DNA from 3 places in the Oceaniradius stylonematis genome. Region 2 is predicted to be linked to each of the others. Evidence: predicted binding sites of a transcription regulator. Region 2 holds the regulator's gene; each other region holds the start of a gene.

Region 1 (5,787 bases), 150 kb from region 2:
GCGATGCCCTGTCTGGCCGCTTCGGCCTGGGCTTGCGCGATAAAAACCGCCATCTCCGCATGCGGGATTTCCGCGTCAGCCGGCACGGGATTGGCGACGAGGATGCCGCCATGGCGATAATCGGCCAGTTCGGTGCGCATCGCGACGAACCGGGCGATCGCATCGGCATCGTCGAGTCTGAGCGGCGCGTCGAGACCCGACCCGCGCGACCAGAAGGCCGGCATCTCGTCCTGGCCAACGGCGATGACGGGCACGCCGCGCGTCTCAAGCGCCTCCAGCGTCTTTGGGATATCGAGGATCGCCTTGGCGCCGGCCGAAACGACGGTGACCGGCGTGCGCGCCAACTCGTCCAGATCGGCGGAGATGTCGAAGCTCGTCTCGGCGCCCTGGTGCACGCCGCCAATGCCGCCGGTGGCAAAGACCGCAATCCCCGCGCCATGGGCCGCCATCATGGTTGCGGCGACGGTGGTGCCGCCTGTCAGCCCCTCGGCACAGGCAAAGGCGAGGTCCGCGCGCGACAGTTTGAGCGTTCCGCTCGCCTTTGCCAATGTTTCAGCGTCGGTCGCAGACAGGCCGATGCGGATTGTCCCGTCGATGACGGCGATGGTGGCCGGTGTCGCGCCATGATCGCGAACAGCGGTTTCGACGCGCTCGAGCATCGCCAGATTGTCCGGCCAGGGCATGCCGTGCGTGATGATGGTCGATTCCAGCGCGACGACCGGCGCACCGGTGTCAAGCGCGGTGCGGACGGCGGGGTCGAAACGGATCGGCGGCTTGGTCATGGGGTCTCGCTCGACGTGTCTGTATCTAGGGCAATCGGTTCGCGGGCGGGCAGGGCATCTGCACGGCCTTTCAGGCCGCAGGCGGCGATATCAGCCCGGAATGGCCCCGTCACGCCGATCGTCGCGGCCGCGGCTGCCACCCCGACCCGCACGGCACTCGGGAGCGCCATTCCGGGCCAATGGGCGAGCGTCGCGCCGGCCAGTGCGTCGCCCGCGCCTGTGACGTCGACCGGATTGGCCGCTTCGCCGACCGGCTGACGCCACGCGGCATCGCCGTCCAGCACGGTCACGGGCCCGCCGCCGTCGCTGATCACGGCGCGCCGGAACCCCAGCGCCGACAGGCGGGCGAGGGTGGCGGGCGTGACCGGTTCGCCGAGCGGCGCACTGATAAGTGCGTTCATCTCGCGGCGGTTCATGAATGCGAGCGCAAAGCGGGCCGCGTGCGGCGCGATGCGCGGTGCCTTGGCCGGCGACACCGCAAGCGCGACGATCGGCGCATCGGTGGCATCGCACAGCGCGCCGATCGCGCCGGACGGCAAATTGGCATCGACAAGGAGCATGCCCGCCTGCGCGATCAACGCTCTGGGCTCGGCGCGGCGCAGATGCCGCGCCAGTCCCGTCTCATAAAGGTCCATGTCGGCCAGCGCCGCCATCACCTCGCCATCCGCATCCATGATTGCCGTGTAGCTGGGCGTCGCCCGGTCGAGGAACACCGCGCTGAAATCCTCGACCCCCGCTTGCGACAGGGCCTGGGAGACCAAGCGTCCGCCTGTATCGCCGCCGCGCGCTGAAATCAGGCCGACCCGCCCACCGCCGACGGCCCGTGCGACCCGCAGCGTGTTGGCCATGCAGCCGCCCACCCATTCGGCCATGGTGCCGGGGTTGGAGGCGCCATCATGCGCCGGTCCCGACAGATGGCCGATCCTATCGACATGGGCGCCGCCGACGCCGAGGATCGCAAGCCGCGCCGCCATCACCGCGCGATTCCGGCAAACGCCGGTCCCGCGCCGCCCGGCCGGGCCGAAGTCGGGATACATCCGTAGGGCACAAAAAAAGACATAATAAGAACAAAAATCATTTCCGTTTCGGTTTCAATACGTTATCGCGCTTGCAGGGTGGGAACAAAAATGGTACAAACTTGCAGGACGGTTTCCTTTGCGCCTGCCAGCGCTTTAACATAAGGGTGGACATATGGCTCAGAACAATTTGCGGTTGGTTGAGGGCAAATCGGTGGACAAGTCAAAGGCTCTGGACGCGGCGCTCGCGCAGATCGAACGATCCTTCGGCAAGGGCTCGATCATGCGGCTGGGCGTCAACGAGCAGGTCGTCGAGATCGAGACCGTCTCGACCGGTTCGCTCGGCCTCGACATCGCGCTCGGCGTGGGCGGGCTGCCCAAGGGCCGCATCATCGAGATTTACGGGCCTGAAAGCTCGGGCAAGACCACCATGGCGCTGCACACGGTGGCCGAGGCGCAGAAGGAGGGCGGCATCTGCGCCTTCATCGATGCCGAACACGCGCTCGATCCGGTCTATGCGCGCAAGCTGGGCGTCAATCTCGAAGACCTTCTGATCTCGCAGCCCGACACGGGCGAGCAGGCGCTGGAAATCGCCGACACGCTGGTGCGGTCGGGGGCGTGCGACGTACTCGTGATCGATTCGGTCGCCGCGTTGACGCCGCGCGCCGAAATCGAGGGCGAGATGGGCGATTCGCTGCCTGGTCTCCAGGCGCGGCTGATGAGCCAGGCGCTGCGCAAGCTGACCGCCTCGATCTCGCGCTCGAACACGATGGTCATCTTCATCAACCAGATCCGCATGAAGATCGGCGTGATGTTCGGCTCGCCCGAGACGACGACCGGCGGCAACGCGCTGAAATTCTATGCCTCGGTCCGGCTCGACATTCGCCGCATCGGCGCGGTCAAGGATCGCGACGAGGTCGTCGGCAACCAGACCCGCGTCAAGGTGGTCAAGAACAAGCTGGCGCCGCCTTTCAAGGAGGTGCTGTTCGACATCATGTATGGCGAGGGCGTCTCCAAGACCGGCGAGCTGATCGATCTGGGCGTCAAGGCGGGCATCGTCGAAAAGTCCGGCTCCTGGTTCTCCTATGACAGCCAGCGGCTGGGGCAGGGGCGCGAGAACGCCAAGCAGTTCCTGCGCGACAATGTCGATGTCGCCGCGCGGATCGAGATGGCCCTGCGCCAGAATGCCGGCCTGATCGCCGAGCAGCTTCTGCACGACGATGAAAGCGCGTCCGCGGCCGATGCCGGCGACGTCGATTTCGACGGCGATGCAGCCGCCGAGGGCTGAGATCCGCAACAGGTCGGGCACCCCCATGGGAGTGCCGGCTCCGGCCGGCATCCGGAGGGATCGTCTCCGATTGCATCCAAGGGTCGTCGACCCCATTTGACGGTGGCCGGTACGGGCATGGTTCCGTTCGGCCACCCTTTTCATGCGGCCTTTCTTTTTGCCGCCCTGACTCCGGTTCAGCCCCGATCTGCGTCGGTGCTGCGTGCTGGACAGCGGGCCGGCTTTTGCCGTAATCACGGGCCTCTGACCGGCGCCGCGCGGCGCGGCGTTCAAGGGTGGCCGCACTCTTGTGCCCGCCGCCGGCGTTTCCGCAACCGGAAGTCTGTTCACGGGTGTTTTCATGAGTGGCGTCAATTCGATACGCACCGCTTTTCTCGACTATTTCGCCGCCAACGGCCACCGCATCGTGCCGTCGAGCCCGCTGGTGCCGCTGAACGATCCGACGCTGATGTTCACCAATGCGGGCATGGTGCAGTTCAAGAACGTCTTCACCGGGCTTGAAAAGCGCGATTATGGGCGGGCCGTCACCTCGCAGAAATGCGTTCGTGCCGGCGGAAAGCACAACGATCTGGACAATGTCGGCTACACCGCGCGCCACCACACCTTTTTCGAGATGCTCGGCAATTTCTCGTTCGGCGACTATTTCAAGGACGAGGCGATTACGCTCGCCTGGAAGCTGATCACCGGCGAGTTCGGCCTCGATCCCGAGCGGCTTCTGGTCACCGTCTATCACACCGACGATCAGGCGTTCGATCTGTGGCGGAAGATTTCCGGCCTTCACGAGGACCGGATCATCCGCATACCGACGCACGACAATTTCTGGCAGATGGGCGATACCGGCCCGTGCGGCCCGTGTTCGGAGATCTTCTACGATCATGGCGACCATATCTGGGGCGGCCCGCCCGGCTCGCCCGAGGAGGATGGCGACCGCTTCATCGAGATCTGGAATCTCGTCTTCATGCAGTTCGAGCAGACGACGGCCGATCAGCGTGTCGACCTGCCGCGTCCGTCGATCGACACCGGCATGGGGCTCGAGCGCATCGCCGCCGTCTTGCAGGGCGTGCACGACAATTACGACATCGACCTCTTCAAGGCGCTGATTTCCGCGTCCGAGCAGTTGACGCACACCAGGGCCGAGGGCGACCGGCAGGCCAGCCACCGCGTCATCGCCGACCATCTGCGCGCGACATCGTTCCTGATTGCCGACGGCGTGCTGCCCTCCAATGAGGGGCGCGGCTATGTGCTGCGCCGGATCATGCGGCGCGCCATGCGCCATGCCCATCTTCTGGGCGCCGAGGAGCCGCTGATGCACCGGCTGGTGCCGGCGCTGATCGGCGAGATGGGCGAAGCCTATCCGGAACTCGGTCGCGCTCGCGCGCTGATCACCGAAACGCTACGGCTCGAGGAAACCCGCTTCCGCAAGACGCTGGAGCGCGGCCTGGGGCTATTGAACGAAGCGACCGACCAGCTTGGCGATGGCGATGAGCTGGCCGGCGAGACGGCCTTCAAGCTGTACGACACCTATGGCTTCCCGCTCGATCTGACGCAGGATGCGCTGCGCCAGCGCGGCATTTCGGTCGACACGGACGGTTTCAACGCGGCCATGGAGCGCCAGAAGGCCGAGGCCCGCGCCAATTGGTCCGGCTCGGGCGATGCCGCCGACGAAGCGGTTTGGTTCGGCCTGCGCGACGAACTGGGCGCCACCGAGTTCCTTGGCTACGAGACCGAAAAGGCCGAGGGCATCATCACCGCGCTCGTCCATGACGGCGCGCGCACCGAGATGGCCGATCCGGGCCAATCCGTCGTCGTGATCACCAATCAGACGCCGTTCTACGGCGAATCGGGCGGTCAGCAGGGCGACCGCGGCGTTATGCGCGGCGAGGGCTTTGTCATCGACATTGCCGATACCCAAAAGAAGGCCGACGGCCTGTTCATCCATCATGGCAGGGTGCTTGAGGGTGCCGTTGCGGTGGGCGTGGTCGTCGAAATGGAGGTCGACCATGGCCGCCGCGGCGCCATCCGCGCCAACCATTCGGCAACCCATCTGGTGCACGAGGCGCTGCGCGAGGTGCTCGGCACCCATGTCACGCAGAAGGGCTCGCTCGTCGCGCCTGACCGGCTGCGGTTCGATTTTGCCCATCCCAAGCCGGTCAGCGCCGAGGAACTGGCCGAAGTCGCCGACATCGCCAACGAGATCATCTTGCAGAACGCGCCGGTCACCACCCGGCTGATGGCCGTCGACGAGGCGATCGAAGAGGGCGCGATGGCGCTGTTCGGCGAGAAATATGGCGATGAGGTGCGCGTCGTCTCGATGGGCACGGCGCAGCGCGGCGACAAGGCCGGCAAACCCTATTCGGTGGAGCTGTGCGGCGGCACCCATGTCGGCGCCACCGGCGAGATCGGTCTCGTCCGGATCGTCGGCGAGAGCGCGGTGTCGGCCGGCGTTCGCCGCATCGAGGCGCTGACGGGCGAGGGCGCGCGCCGCTATCTGGAAGCCCAGGACGAGCGCATGCGTTCGGTTGCCGGGCTTTTGAAGACAACGCCCGACGAGGCGGTCGGCCGCATCGGCCAACTGGTCGATGAGCGGCGCAAGCTCGAACGCGAACTGGCAGAGGCGCGAAAGGCGCTGGCGCTGGCCGGCCCTGCCGCGGAAAACGGCGATGCCGGCGGCGACACGCGCCAGATCGCCGGCGTCACCTTC
Region 2 (5,787 bases):
GCGCGACGCGCACCTCGCCGTCCTTGAGCGTGATGACCATCGTGTCCGATGGATCGGCCTCGGCCATCGATATCGAAACCGTCGCGCCGGTCAGGCCGAGCGCGGCGGTGGCGGCCAGCACAATTCGTCGTGTCAAACGCATGAAGGAGCCTCTTTTCGTGTCAGCTTTCGATCAGCCGGCAAACCGCGCCTTGAGCGCCTTTTCCACCGGGCCGGGAACGAAGGGCGACACATCGCCGCCCATGGCCGCGATCTGGCGCACCAATGTGGCGGCGATGGGACGGGTTTCGGCCGCCGCGGGCACGAACACGGTCTCGATGTCCGGCGCCATGGCCGTGTTCATGCCGGCCATCTGCATCTCATAGGCATAATCGGTGGAATCGCGCAGGCCGCGCAGCATGGCGACCGCGCCCGCCGCGCGCGCCGCATCGACCACCAGCCCGTCGAACGCGGTTACCGACACCCGGTCGCCGGCAAGGCCCGCCTCGTCCAGCGCGGCGCGGATCAGGCTTTCGCGCTCATCGAAAGCGAACAGGCCTTTCTTGCCGGCATGGGTGCCGATGGCGACCGTCACGCGGTCGAACAGCGCGAGACCGGCCCGCAGCACGGACAGGTGCCCGTTGGTCAACGGGTCGAAGGAGCCCGCATAGATGGCCGAACGTTTGCTCATCGGGTGCGTGTAGGAAAAAAGCGGCGCGCCTGCAAAGCCTTTTCGGCGGGCAGCAAGCCTTCATGATCGGCGACGACGGCGCGCGTCAGCCGGTTTCGCAGGTCACCGCATAGGCGCCCTGTCCGACGATCCGCAAAATTCCGGCTTCCGCGCCGGCCTTGTCCTCGAACGCGCGCTCGAGACGCAGCGTGATCAGGATCTCCTCGACATTGGGATCGGTGAAATCCGCCCAAAGGCGCTCGGAACTCGTATAGCCCTGCCCGAACAGGATCGTTTCGGCATCCTCGCCCTCCGGCGGATTGGTCGCATAGACCGTGCCGTCCGCTTCGATAACCGCATTGACCACAGCCAGCACCGGCACACGTCCAAGCGTCAGCAGAACGGACGTTCCGGGATCGTCGACACCGGTGCAGGCGACGCTTGCCGTCGCCGACGCCGCGCCGGTCAGCCCCAGCGTGGCAAGCGCGGTTGCGCATAACAATCGCCCCGGACCGGCCATCATCCACTCCCTCGAACCGTGAAAACGCATCGCCGTGTGCAACCTATCACATCGCCCGCGCGTTTTCACCGGCACAAACACAGTCATTGTGCCTGTTGGGAGAACCGTCATGATCACGATCTACGCCATCGCCACCGCCGTCACCGTGCTGACCGGCGCCACCGCCCTGTCGTTCGGCCTGATGGTGCGCCCGCGCGACTGACATCGCCGCTGCGCCGCCGGCGTTCGACACGACTGCACGCAGCATTGCAGGCGTTAACCGGATTTTATCCCTTGCGGAACACAAATGGAACAGTTAACGTCTGTTCGACATTTGTTTTCGTTTGTTTCCGGATTCGCCATGCTGACACGCAAACAACTCGACCTCCTGATGTTCATCAATGAACGGCTCAAGGAGACCGGCGTCCCGCCATCCTTCGACGAAATGAAGGAGGCGCTGGATTTGGCGTCGAAGTCCGGCATCCACCGGCTGATCACCGCGCTCGAGGAGCGCGGCTTCATCCGCCGCCTGCCCAACCGGGCGCGGGCGCTGGAAGTGATCAAGCTGCCCGAGGCGATGCAGCCGATCAACCAGGTGCGCCAGCGCTTTTCGCCGAGCGTGGTCGAGGGCGGCCTTGGCCGGCCCGCCGCCCCGTCCGTTCCCGCCGCTCCGCCGCGCGAGGCGCCCGATGGCGCCAATGACGATTTCAGCGTTCCGGTGATGGGCAAGATCGCCGCCGGTGTTCCGATTTCCGCGATCGAGAACCAGACGCGGTCGCTGGTCGTGCCGCCCGACATGATGGGCAAGGGCGAACACTACGCGCTCGATGTCGAGGGCGATTCGATGATCCATGCCGGCATTCTCGATGGCGACACGGTGGTGATCAAACGCACCGACACGGCCAATCCCGGCGAGATCGTCGTCGCTCTGGTCGATGACGAGGAAGCCACCCTCAAACGTTTCCGCCGCAAGGGCGCCTCGATTGCGCTGGAAGCGGCCAACCCAGCCTATGAGACCCGCATTTTCGGGCCCGACCGGGTGCGGATACAGGGGCGGCTGGTCGGTCTCGTCCGGCGCTACTGAGGGTCAGGCGCTAAAGCGGATCAGGAACCGGTCCGATCTGGCGGGTGGTTGGGCGATGTGGCTATTGTCGGCACGCAGCGTGCCGGGCCAGCGCGTTTAATTCCTTTCGGCGAGGTTGCGGGCCGCCCGGCTCCATCGACGGTGATCGTGCCAGGGCCGCAAGGATGCGCCGATCGCATGACGTGCCGTCAGTTTCGGTTCGCCTGAAGCATCGGTTCGGACTGCGATTTCCGCGCTGCCTTGCAGGGCAAGCGTCTGCGCCGTCAGCACCAGCGTGCCGTCGTTGCAGTGCGCAGTTGATGGCGCATAGGCCAGCACGATCAGATCGAATCGCCGGCACAGTTCACCTCCGCTCAACGGTCCGTCCGCCGGTTCCGTGAGGATCGCGATATCGACCGAAGCGCCAGATGCGTGGCGCACATTTGCCATGCAAACCGTCCCGTTGCAGCGCATCGCGCTTTCCCGTCCAGTGCCGTCAGGAGCCTCGGTGAATGGATCATCGACGGAGACGGGCCTGGTCACCGTCCGCGCCGCATAGGCCATCTGCCATTGTTCGAGGATGAACCCGTTCGGCCGCGCACGGTTGACGCGCAGCGTGCCATCGTCGCCGATCATCGCCATCTGCCTGCCGTCCTCGGAGATGACAGCGATCGGCAGTTCGCCCTGCCGGGCAAGCACGATCGCGACGCATGCGGGCAGGATCGCCGCCCAGCGCAGCCAAGTGCGGAACAGGCACAGCCAGGCCAGCGCCACCGTCGCCGCCAGCATGGTGCCCGCGGACATGGCGCCGACCATCCCGTCGGGAGACCGTTCGGCGACCCATTGCGCGATGGACAGGATCCAGCCGGCGCTCGCTGCCATCGCCGCATAGATCGGCCCGTCGATGCCGAACGGGATGGCGAGCGTTGCCAATATCGCCAGCGGCATGGTCAGGAACGAGACGATCGGCATCGCGGCCAGATTGGTCACCAGGCCGAGGACAGCCACGCGCTGGAAATGATAGGCCGCATAAAGCCCGCTGGCGGCGCCTGCGACGATCGAAGTGGCCGCAAGGGCTGCCACGAACCGCCAAGCGTTGGCCGCGGCCGCCGCGGTCCCGCTTTGGATTGGCGTATCGCCGCGCTGCCGTGCCCGTGCAATCCGGGCGCGGTTCCAGCCGTCATAAAGCGCTATCAGCGCCAGCGTCGCGGCAAACGACATGTGAAAGCTCGGCCCGACGACGCTGGCCGGCGCGACGGCGATGACGATGATCGCGGCGATGGCGAGGTTGCGCTTGCTGATCGCCGTCCTGTCGAGCATCAGCGCGCCGAGCATCACCGCCAGCATGACGAATGAGCGTTGCGTGGCAACGCCCGCGCCGGCCAGAAACAGATAGACGAAGATCGCCGCAAAGGCCGCGCTCGCCGCATATTTCTTCACCGCATGGGCCGAAGCCACCGGGCCCGACAGGGCAAGAATCGCGCGGAGCGTCATCATCACCGTGCCGGCGACCAGCGCCATGTGCAGCCCGGAAATCGTCAATATGTGCGCAAGCCCCGAGACGCGCAGCGCCTCGTTGACAGGCTCCGGAATGCCCGACTTGTCGCCATTGACGAGCGCGGCGGACACGGAGCCTGCCTCGCCCGGCGCGGCGGACCGGATGCGGTCGCCGAGCCACAAGCGCGCATTTTGCAGACGGCCGGCGAGGTGAGCCCGCACGCCGTCAGGAGCTTCGACGGCCACCCGATCCGGCGCGCCATAGAAGAAGCCGTTGGCGCCATGGCCGGCGAAATAGCCGTGAAAGGCGAAATCATAACCGCCCGGCCGCGCCGGTCCCGACAGCGGAAAAAGCCGCGCCACGCCCGTCAGCCCGTCGCCGACGCGTACATTGCCTGCAGGGCTGCGGGTGGTGACGCGCAGACGGTCCGGCACATGGCGCAATGCGGGGCGTGCCGTCTCCAGCACATCGAGCGTATAGCGCACCGATCCGTTGGCGCGGGTTTCGATGCGCACGATCCGGCCGGTCAGATGAGTGGTGACGGCGGAGCCGAGCATCTGCGTGCCGCGCGCCATGGTGTGCCACTGCGCGGTCGCCATGCCGACCAGCACGATGAGCGCGGCCAGACAAATCCGGGCCGCCATCCGCGACCGCCGGCCAGCCAGCCACCACAGCAGCGCCGCAAGACCCAGCGCCAGCGGCAGATTGTGGGGTGCCGGTTCCGCCGGAAGCGCGAAATAGGCGGCCGCGCCGGCCAGCAGCAAGACCGGCACGAAGAGGAACGGCGTGCCGAACTCGGTCTCCTCGGCCAGTGCCGCCGGAAACCTCTCCTTCAGCGCCTTCAGGGCAAGGTGCGTCGGGTTGGCTCGACGTATCGTCGGCGGTTGATCCGGATCGCGCTCGACCGGGAACGGCGGCGCTGCGGTTTGGCTTTCGGCTGCCGGCGGTGCGCGCAGTTCGTCCGGCGCCAAGGGCGCGAAGTCAAAGGCGCGGCGCTCGTCCCTTTCGGACGTTTCGCCCCGTCGGTGCCGTGCGCCTGCCTCACCCGAACCCGTCACGCGCTCACCCTTGCGGAGGTGCCTTGACCGCCGTCGGCGCCGAGTGTGCGGCGGCGGCGGCGCGCTTGCAAGTTGGCGATTGTGTGGTACGAGAACGCACGCCCCGCGCGGCGCACCCAGGGCCGCCGCAATCGCGCGGCCAAAAGCCACCATGACCGGAGCTTTCCATGACGAGCGGCGTTGTCACGCGCTTTGCCCCCTCGCCCACCGGCTTCCTGCATATTGGCGGGGCGCGCACGGCGCTGTTCAACTGGCTTTACGCGCAGCACACCGGCGGCACGATGCTGTTGCGGATCGAGGATACCGACCGAGCCCGCTCGACGCCCGAGGCCGTCGATGCGATCATCGACGGGCTGACCTGGCTCGGACTTGACTGGCAGGGCGAACCTGTCTCCCAGTTCGCGCGCGCCGGCCGGCACGCGGAGATCGCCGACCAGCTTCTCGCCGAAGGCCACGCCTATCGCTGCTATGCCAGCCCGGAAGAATTGACGCAGATGCGCGAGACCGCCCGCGCCGAAGGCCGCCCGCCGCGTTATGACGGCCGCTGGCGCGACCGCGATCCCTCCGAGGCGCCCGCAGGCGTCGATCCGGTCATCCGCATCAAGGCGCCGCGCGACGGCGAAACCATCGTGCGCGACCAAGTGCAGGGCGATGTGCGCTTTCCCAACGCCGATCTCGACGATTTCGTCATTTTGCGCTCGGACGGCACGCCGACCTACATGCTCGCCGTCGTTGTGGACGATCACGACATGGGCGTCACCCACGTCATTCGCGGCGACGACCATCTGACCAACGCGGCCCGCCAGCAGATCATCTACGGTCACATGGGCTGGGACGTGCCGGTCATGGCGCACATTCCGCTGATCCACGGTCCCGACGGCGCCAAACTCTCCAAGCGCCACGGCGCGCTGGGCGCCGAAGCCTATCGCGCGATGGGCTATCTGCCCGAGGCGCTGCGCAACTATCTGGCGCGCCTGGGCTGGAGCCATGGCGACGACGAGATCATGTCGACCGAACAGA
Region 3 (5,787 bases), 1.6 Mb from region 2:
TTCCCGGAAAGGCAGTCCGAGTTCGCGCACGAGCCAGTCGGCGAGATCGGTGGCGATGGAATAGCCCGACCCTGCCGCCTTACGCATGGCAGCCTTGTTGACCGTCAGATTGGCCACCATGCCGGTCATCGCGGCAAGCGCCAGTTCGAGCGACTTGGCCGCATCGAACACCTGCTCCTTGTCCTCCTGCATGTCCTTGGAATAGGCCAGCGGCAGCCCCTTCATCACCGTCGACAGGGCGATCAGCGCGCCATTGATCCGCCCGGTCTTGGCCCGCACCAGCTCGGCCGCATCGGGGTTTTTCTTCTGCGGCATGATCGACGAGCCGGTCGAAAACGCATCCGACAGGGTCACGAAGCCGAATTGCGGTGTCGACCAGATCACGATCTCTTCGGCCAGCCGCGACAGATGCGTCGCGCAGATCGACGACGCCGACAGGAAATCGAGCGCAAAATCCCGGTCCGAGACCGTGTCGATGGAGTTGCGTGTCGGCTCGCGGAAACCGAGCGCCTCGGCGGTCATGTGCCGGTCGATCGGAAAGCCCGTGCCGGCCAGCGCCGCTGCGCCGAGCGGGCATTCGTCCAGCCGTTCCAGCGCGTCGCGAACCCGCGACAGGTCGCGGCCGAACATTTCCGCATAGGCCATCAGATGATGGCCGAAGGTGACCGGCTGCGCCGTCTGAAGGTGCGTGAAGCCGGGCATTACGGTACCCGCATGCTCCTCGGCCCGGTCGACGAAGGTGCCGATCAGCGTCTTGAGCGCGCTTTCGGTCTTCTTCAGTTCGGTCTTGACCCAGAGCCTGAAATCGAGCGCCACCTGGTCGTTGCGCGAGCGCGCCGTGTGCAGGCGGCCCGCCGCAGGGCCGATCGTTTCGGCCAGCCGCGCCTCGATGTTCATGTGAATGTCCTCGAGCGCGCGCGAAAAAGTGAACGTTCCGGCCTCGATTTCCCCGCGGATCGCGGTCAAACCGGCAATGATCGCGTCACGGTCGCCACTGGAAATGATACCGGTGGCTTCCAACATGGTGGCGTGGGCGATGGACCCGTCAATGTCCTGGGTGTAGAGCGCGCGGTCGAAATCGATCGAAGCGTTGATCTCCTCCATGATGGCGGCGGGACCGGAGGCGAAACGGCCGCCCCACATCAGGTTGGACGTTTCGCTTGCGTCGTTTGCAGGTTTGGATGAGTTGGACATGGACAATCCGTCCCCGGACAAGAATGAAAAAGGCTCGGCCCGCCGCTGGCCGCTGACAATCGGCGTCTTCGTCGCGCTGGGCCTTGTGGCGGGCGCCGCCATCGGCGCTGCGCGGATATACGGGAGCGGCGGCGCCTCTGTCCATGCCGGTCAGGCCGCCAACGCGCAATGCACGGCGACGGCAGCCTATCAGACCGCGATCGACCCGCTTCTGGCCGGCGACATGGCGGCGATGGCGATCCGCGACGAGCCGGAGAACCTGTCGTCCCTCGCTTTTAACGACAATGCCGGGACGCCCATCACGCTGGCCGACACGGGCGAAAAGCTGCGCCTGATCAATCTGTGGGCCACTTGGTGCGCGCCGTGCCGAGAGGAAATGCCCTGGCTTGAAACGCTGCAGCAGGAGCGCGGCGGCGAAGGTTTCGAGGTCGTGGCGATTTCCGTCGATGGCGGCTCGGACGACAAACCGCGCGCCTTTCTCGACGAGATCGGCGTGGACGGCCTTGCCTTTTATCACGACCCGACGATCGGCGTGTTCAACGCGCTCAAGCGCGACGGGCTGGCGTTCGGGCTTCCGGTGACGCTGCTGGTCGACGAGGCCGGCTGCGTGATCGCCAACATGAACGGCCCGGCCCATTGGTCGAGCCCCGACGCGTTTGCGCTGATAGACGGTGCGCTGGCGGCCCGGCCCGGCAGTTGAACGCCGGGCCACGTACCCGCTTCCCGCGCATTTCGTTAACGCGGACGCCCGCATCCGGCCTCCGAACATCGCCATGAAACGCTATGGTTGTATCCAGCAAGGGCAGCGACCCACCACATCTTGAGAGAACAAAGCGCCAACCTTGCCCAATCAGCGATTCGTCGCCGGTTCGTTCCCGCCCGGTTCCGAAAGTTAACGGAAAACAGCAAATCCGCGCCATTCATGGTTAACCAAGTGTAAACTTCATCGTTCAAATTCAAGCGGTTATCATCACGACCCGTCACGTTGGCGCGCGCCGCCGCCAAAGGTTAACGCTGGGGCGCGTGACAGCCCCGTGACGCTTTCCACCGAGTCTAGCCATGGTGGTCCGGCACGCCCGGATCACCACATATGGTGGGGAACAAATGCACAACCCATGCGAGTCAGCGATTCGTCAGCGATTCGTTCCAGACTCGTTCCGGTTGTTAACGGCTGTGGACGAAAACCGGCGCGTCGAGCGCTGCAATTTGCCGTCCGCCATGGTATCGGCGCCACGCTCGCCCTATCTGCGCGGCACACGGAACACGATCTCTCATGCTCTCCCAAACGCGCACGCCATCGCCATCGCCATCGTCCGGAGACCGGGCGCAGAACGCGGTCTCGGGCCACGCGGTCACCGCAATTCTGGGGCCGACCAACACCGGCAAGACGCATTTGGCCATCGAGCGGATGGTCGCGCACTCGTCCGGCGTCATCGGCCTGCCGCTGCGGCTGCTGGCGCGGGAGGTCTATGGCCGCGTGGCCGAAAAGGTCGGCGCGGCCAGTGTCGCGCTGGTCACCGGCGAAGAAAAGATTGTGCCGGAAAAGGCGCGGTTCACCGTCTGCACCGTCGAGGCCATGCCGCGCGACCCCGATGCGGCCTTCGTTGCGATCGACGAGGTGCAACTGGCCGGCGATCTCGAACGCGGCCATATCTTCACCGACCGGCTGATGAATGTGCGCGGGCGCGAAGAGACGCTGCTTCTGGGCGCGGCGACCATCGCGCCGCTGCTGCGCCAGCTTCTGCCGGGAATCACGATCACGGCGCGGCCGCGCATGTCGCACCTGTCCTATGCCGGGCCCGCCAAGCTGACGCGCCTGCCGCGCCGGTCGGCCATCGTCGCCTTCTCCGCCGATGAGGTCTATGCGGTGGCCGAACTGATCCGCCGGCAGCGCGGCGGCGCGGCGGTGGTGATGGGCGCGCTGAGCCCGCGCACGCGGAACGCCCAGGTCGAATTGTTCCAATCCGGCGATGTCGATTATCTGGTCGCCACCGACGCGATCGGCATGGGTCTCAATCTCGATGTCGACCATGTCGCCTTCGCGCAGCTTCGCAAGTTCGACGGCCGCACCTATCGCGACCTGACCCCGCCGGAGATGGCGCAGATCGCCGGACGCGCCGGCCGCCACATTCGCGACGGCACGTTTGGCGTTTCCTCGCGCGTTCCGCCGCTGGACGAAGAGCTGGTCCGGCGCATCGAGGGACACGATTTCCAGCCGCTGTCCGTCCTCCAATGGCGCAACCGCCGGCTGGACTTTTCATCGGTTGCCGACCTGAAGGCATCGCTCGATATCGTCCCGGCGCTTCCCGGCCTGACCCGGGCGCTTCCCGCCGTGGACCAGCGGGCGCTCGAATTCCTGTCGCGCGACGATGACGTGATGGGCCTGTGCGCCGACGAACGTGCCGTCGAACGGCTGTGGGACGTTTGCGCGCTGCCCGATTATCGCAAGATCGCGCCGGCCCAGCATGCCGACATCATCTCGTCGATCTTCCTCGATCTGGTCCGCACCGGCCATGTCGACGAGGACTTCATGGCCGAGCAGGTGCGCCGCGCCGACCGCACCGACGGCGAGATCGACACGCTGTCGCACCGGATCGCGCAGATCCGCACCTGGACCTACGTGTCGCACCAGCCCGGCTGGCTGGCCGACGCAGACCACTGGAAGGAACGCACGCGGCAGATCGAGGACAAACTCTCCGACGCGCTGCACGAGCGCTTGACGAAACGCTTCGTTGATCGCAGGACATCCGTGCTCATGAAGCGGCTCAAAGAGAACATGACCATGCAAGCGGAAATCAGCCCGTCAGGAGACGTGACCGTCGAAGGCCACCACATCGGCAAGCTGGACGGTTTCCGCTTCACCGCCGACCAGAGCGCGCAGGGCGAGGACGCCAAGGCAGTCCGCGCGGCGGCGCAAAAGGCGCTCGCCAGCGAGTTCGAGGCTCGCGCCGAGCGGTTCGCAGCCAGCCCGAACGGCGATCTGGCGATCGGCACGGATGGCCTGCTGCGCTGGCTCGGTGCCCCGGTGGGATCGCTCGCCGCCGGCGAAGACTGGCTGTCGCCGCGCCTGATCCTCTTGGCGGACGAGCAATTGAGCGGGCCGGCGCTGGACAAGGTGCGCGCCCGCGCCGAGCGCTTCGTCGCCTTCCATATCGAAACGCACCTCAAGCCGCTGACCGATCTCAAAAAGGCCGACGAATTGTCGGGCATCGCCCGTGGCATCGCGTTCCGGCTGATCGAGAATTTCGGCATCGTGCAGCGCCGCGACATTGCCGCCGACCTCAAATCGCTCGACCAGGACGGCCGCGCCGCGCTGCGCCGCTACGGCGTGCGGTTCGGCTTCTACCACATCTTCGTGCCGGCGCTGATCAAGCCGGCCCCTGCCGGCCTTGTGACGCTGCTGTGGGCGCTGGCCACCGACAGCCGCGACAAGCCGGGTTATGGCGAGGTGGTCACGCTGCTTGCCAGCGGCCGCACGTCGCTCGTCACCGACCAGGGCTATGACCGCGATTTCTTCAAGCTCGCCGGCTACCGGCATCTGGGCCCGCGTGCGGTGCGGGTCGACATTCTCGAACGGCTCGCCGACCTGATCCGCCCCTGCATCTTCTTCAAGCCCGGCGGCGATGCGCTGCCCGAGGGCGCGTACGGCAATGGCCGCTTCGTCGTCACCCCGGCCATGCTGTCGATCCTCGGCGCAACGATGGACGACATGACGGAGGTGCTCAAGGCGCTGGGCTACCGGCACGAGGCGGTCGAAGCCGCCGATGCCGAACAGGCGCTCGAAGCTCTGCGCGCAAAACATGCGCCGGCGCCAGCCGAACCGGCACCCGAAGCGGCGACCGAGCCCGCCGCTGAAGACCCCGCTTCGGCCCCCGAGGCCACAGCAGCAACCGATGAGGCGGCCGATGAAGCGGCGCCCGATTCTGAAGCCGAACCGAATGCCGCAGCCGGCACGCCTGCCGATGGCGATCAGCCGGCACCGGTGGTCGAGCCGGCAGCCAAGAGCGGCGAGACGGAAACCCCCACAGCCGACACGGCTTCGGCGCCCGCAACGGACACCGCGGCGGAGACGGATACCGCAGGCACGGCGCCGGAAGAGACACCGGCAACCGCCACCGGCGCCGAAGCGGCACCCCAAGCGGAAACCGAACCGCCGGCACCTGTTCTGGTCTGGCGCCAGGGCCGTCCCGACCGGCCCGCCAATGCCCGCCATGGCCGCCGCGATCAGGATCGCAAGGCCGATGGTGGAAGGGGCGATGGCCAAAAAGGCAAACGTGCCGATGCCGGAGCCGGACGCCACAAGGGCAAGCGTCCGCCGCGCAACAACGGCCAGCAGGGTGGCGGACCGCGCGTGACCACCGCCAAACCGCCACGTCCGCGCGAGAAAGTGGCCGACCCGGATTCGCCGTTCGCCAAGCTGCAGGCGCTCAAGGACCGGCTCGACAAATGAGCGAACGGCCGCCGGCCGAACCCCGCCTGCCCGCTGCCGGCCCGGACCGGCAGCGCATCGACAAATGGCTGTTCTTCGCCCGCATCGTCAAATCGCGCTCCCTTGCCGCAAAGCTCGTCGGCGCCGGCGGCGTTCGCGTCAAT

Evidence for each region. Region 2 encodes LexA, which represses DNA repair genes until DNA is damaged. Its sites were predicted from a motif close to TGTTCNNNNTGTGTTCNG; they were not measured.
Region 1: the regulator LexA is predicted to act here: its motif matches at 1,900-1,917, upstream of recA (recombinase RecA).
Region 3: the regulator LexA is predicted to act here: its motif matches at 2,337-2,354, upstream of ACOQOU_RS08295 (helicase-related protein).

Annotation. Positions count from the first base shown of each region.
Region 1 covers NZ_OZ244994.1:3,590,632-3,596,418, forward strand. Annotated here, with positions in the region: gene ACOQOU_RS17775 (pseudouridine-5'-phosphate glycosidase) at 1-782, opposite strand, end outside; gene ACOQOU_RS17780 (PfkB family carbohydrate kinase) at 779-1,819, opposite strand; gene recA (recombinase RecA) at 1,974-3,086, shown strand; gene alaS (alanine--tRNA ligase) at 3,427-5,787, shown strand, end outside.
Region 2 covers NZ_OZ244994.1:131,544-137,330, reverse strand. Annotated here, with positions in the region: gene ACOQOU_RS00750 (peptidylprolyl isomerase) at 1-142, opposite strand, end outside; gene coaD (pantetheine-phosphate adenylyltransferase) at 173-670, opposite strand; gene ACOQOU_RS00740 (hypothetical protein) at 756-1,172, opposite strand; gene lexA (transcriptional repressor LexA) at 1,510-2,232, shown strand; gene ACOQOU_RS00730 (ComEC/Rec2 family competence protein) at 2,329-4,767, opposite strand; gene gltX (glutamate--tRNA ligase) at 4,935-5,787, shown strand, end outside.
Region 3 covers NZ_OZ244994.1:1,687,620-1,693,406, forward strand. Annotated here, with positions in the region: gene argH (argininosuccinate lyase) at 1-1,194, opposite strand, end outside; gene tlpA (thiol:disulfide interchange protein TlpA) at 1,193-1,894, shown strand; gene ACOQOU_RS08295 (helicase-related protein) at 2,468-5,644, shown strand; gene ACOQOU_RS08300 (RNA-binding S4 domain-containing protein) at 5,641-5,787, shown strand, end outside.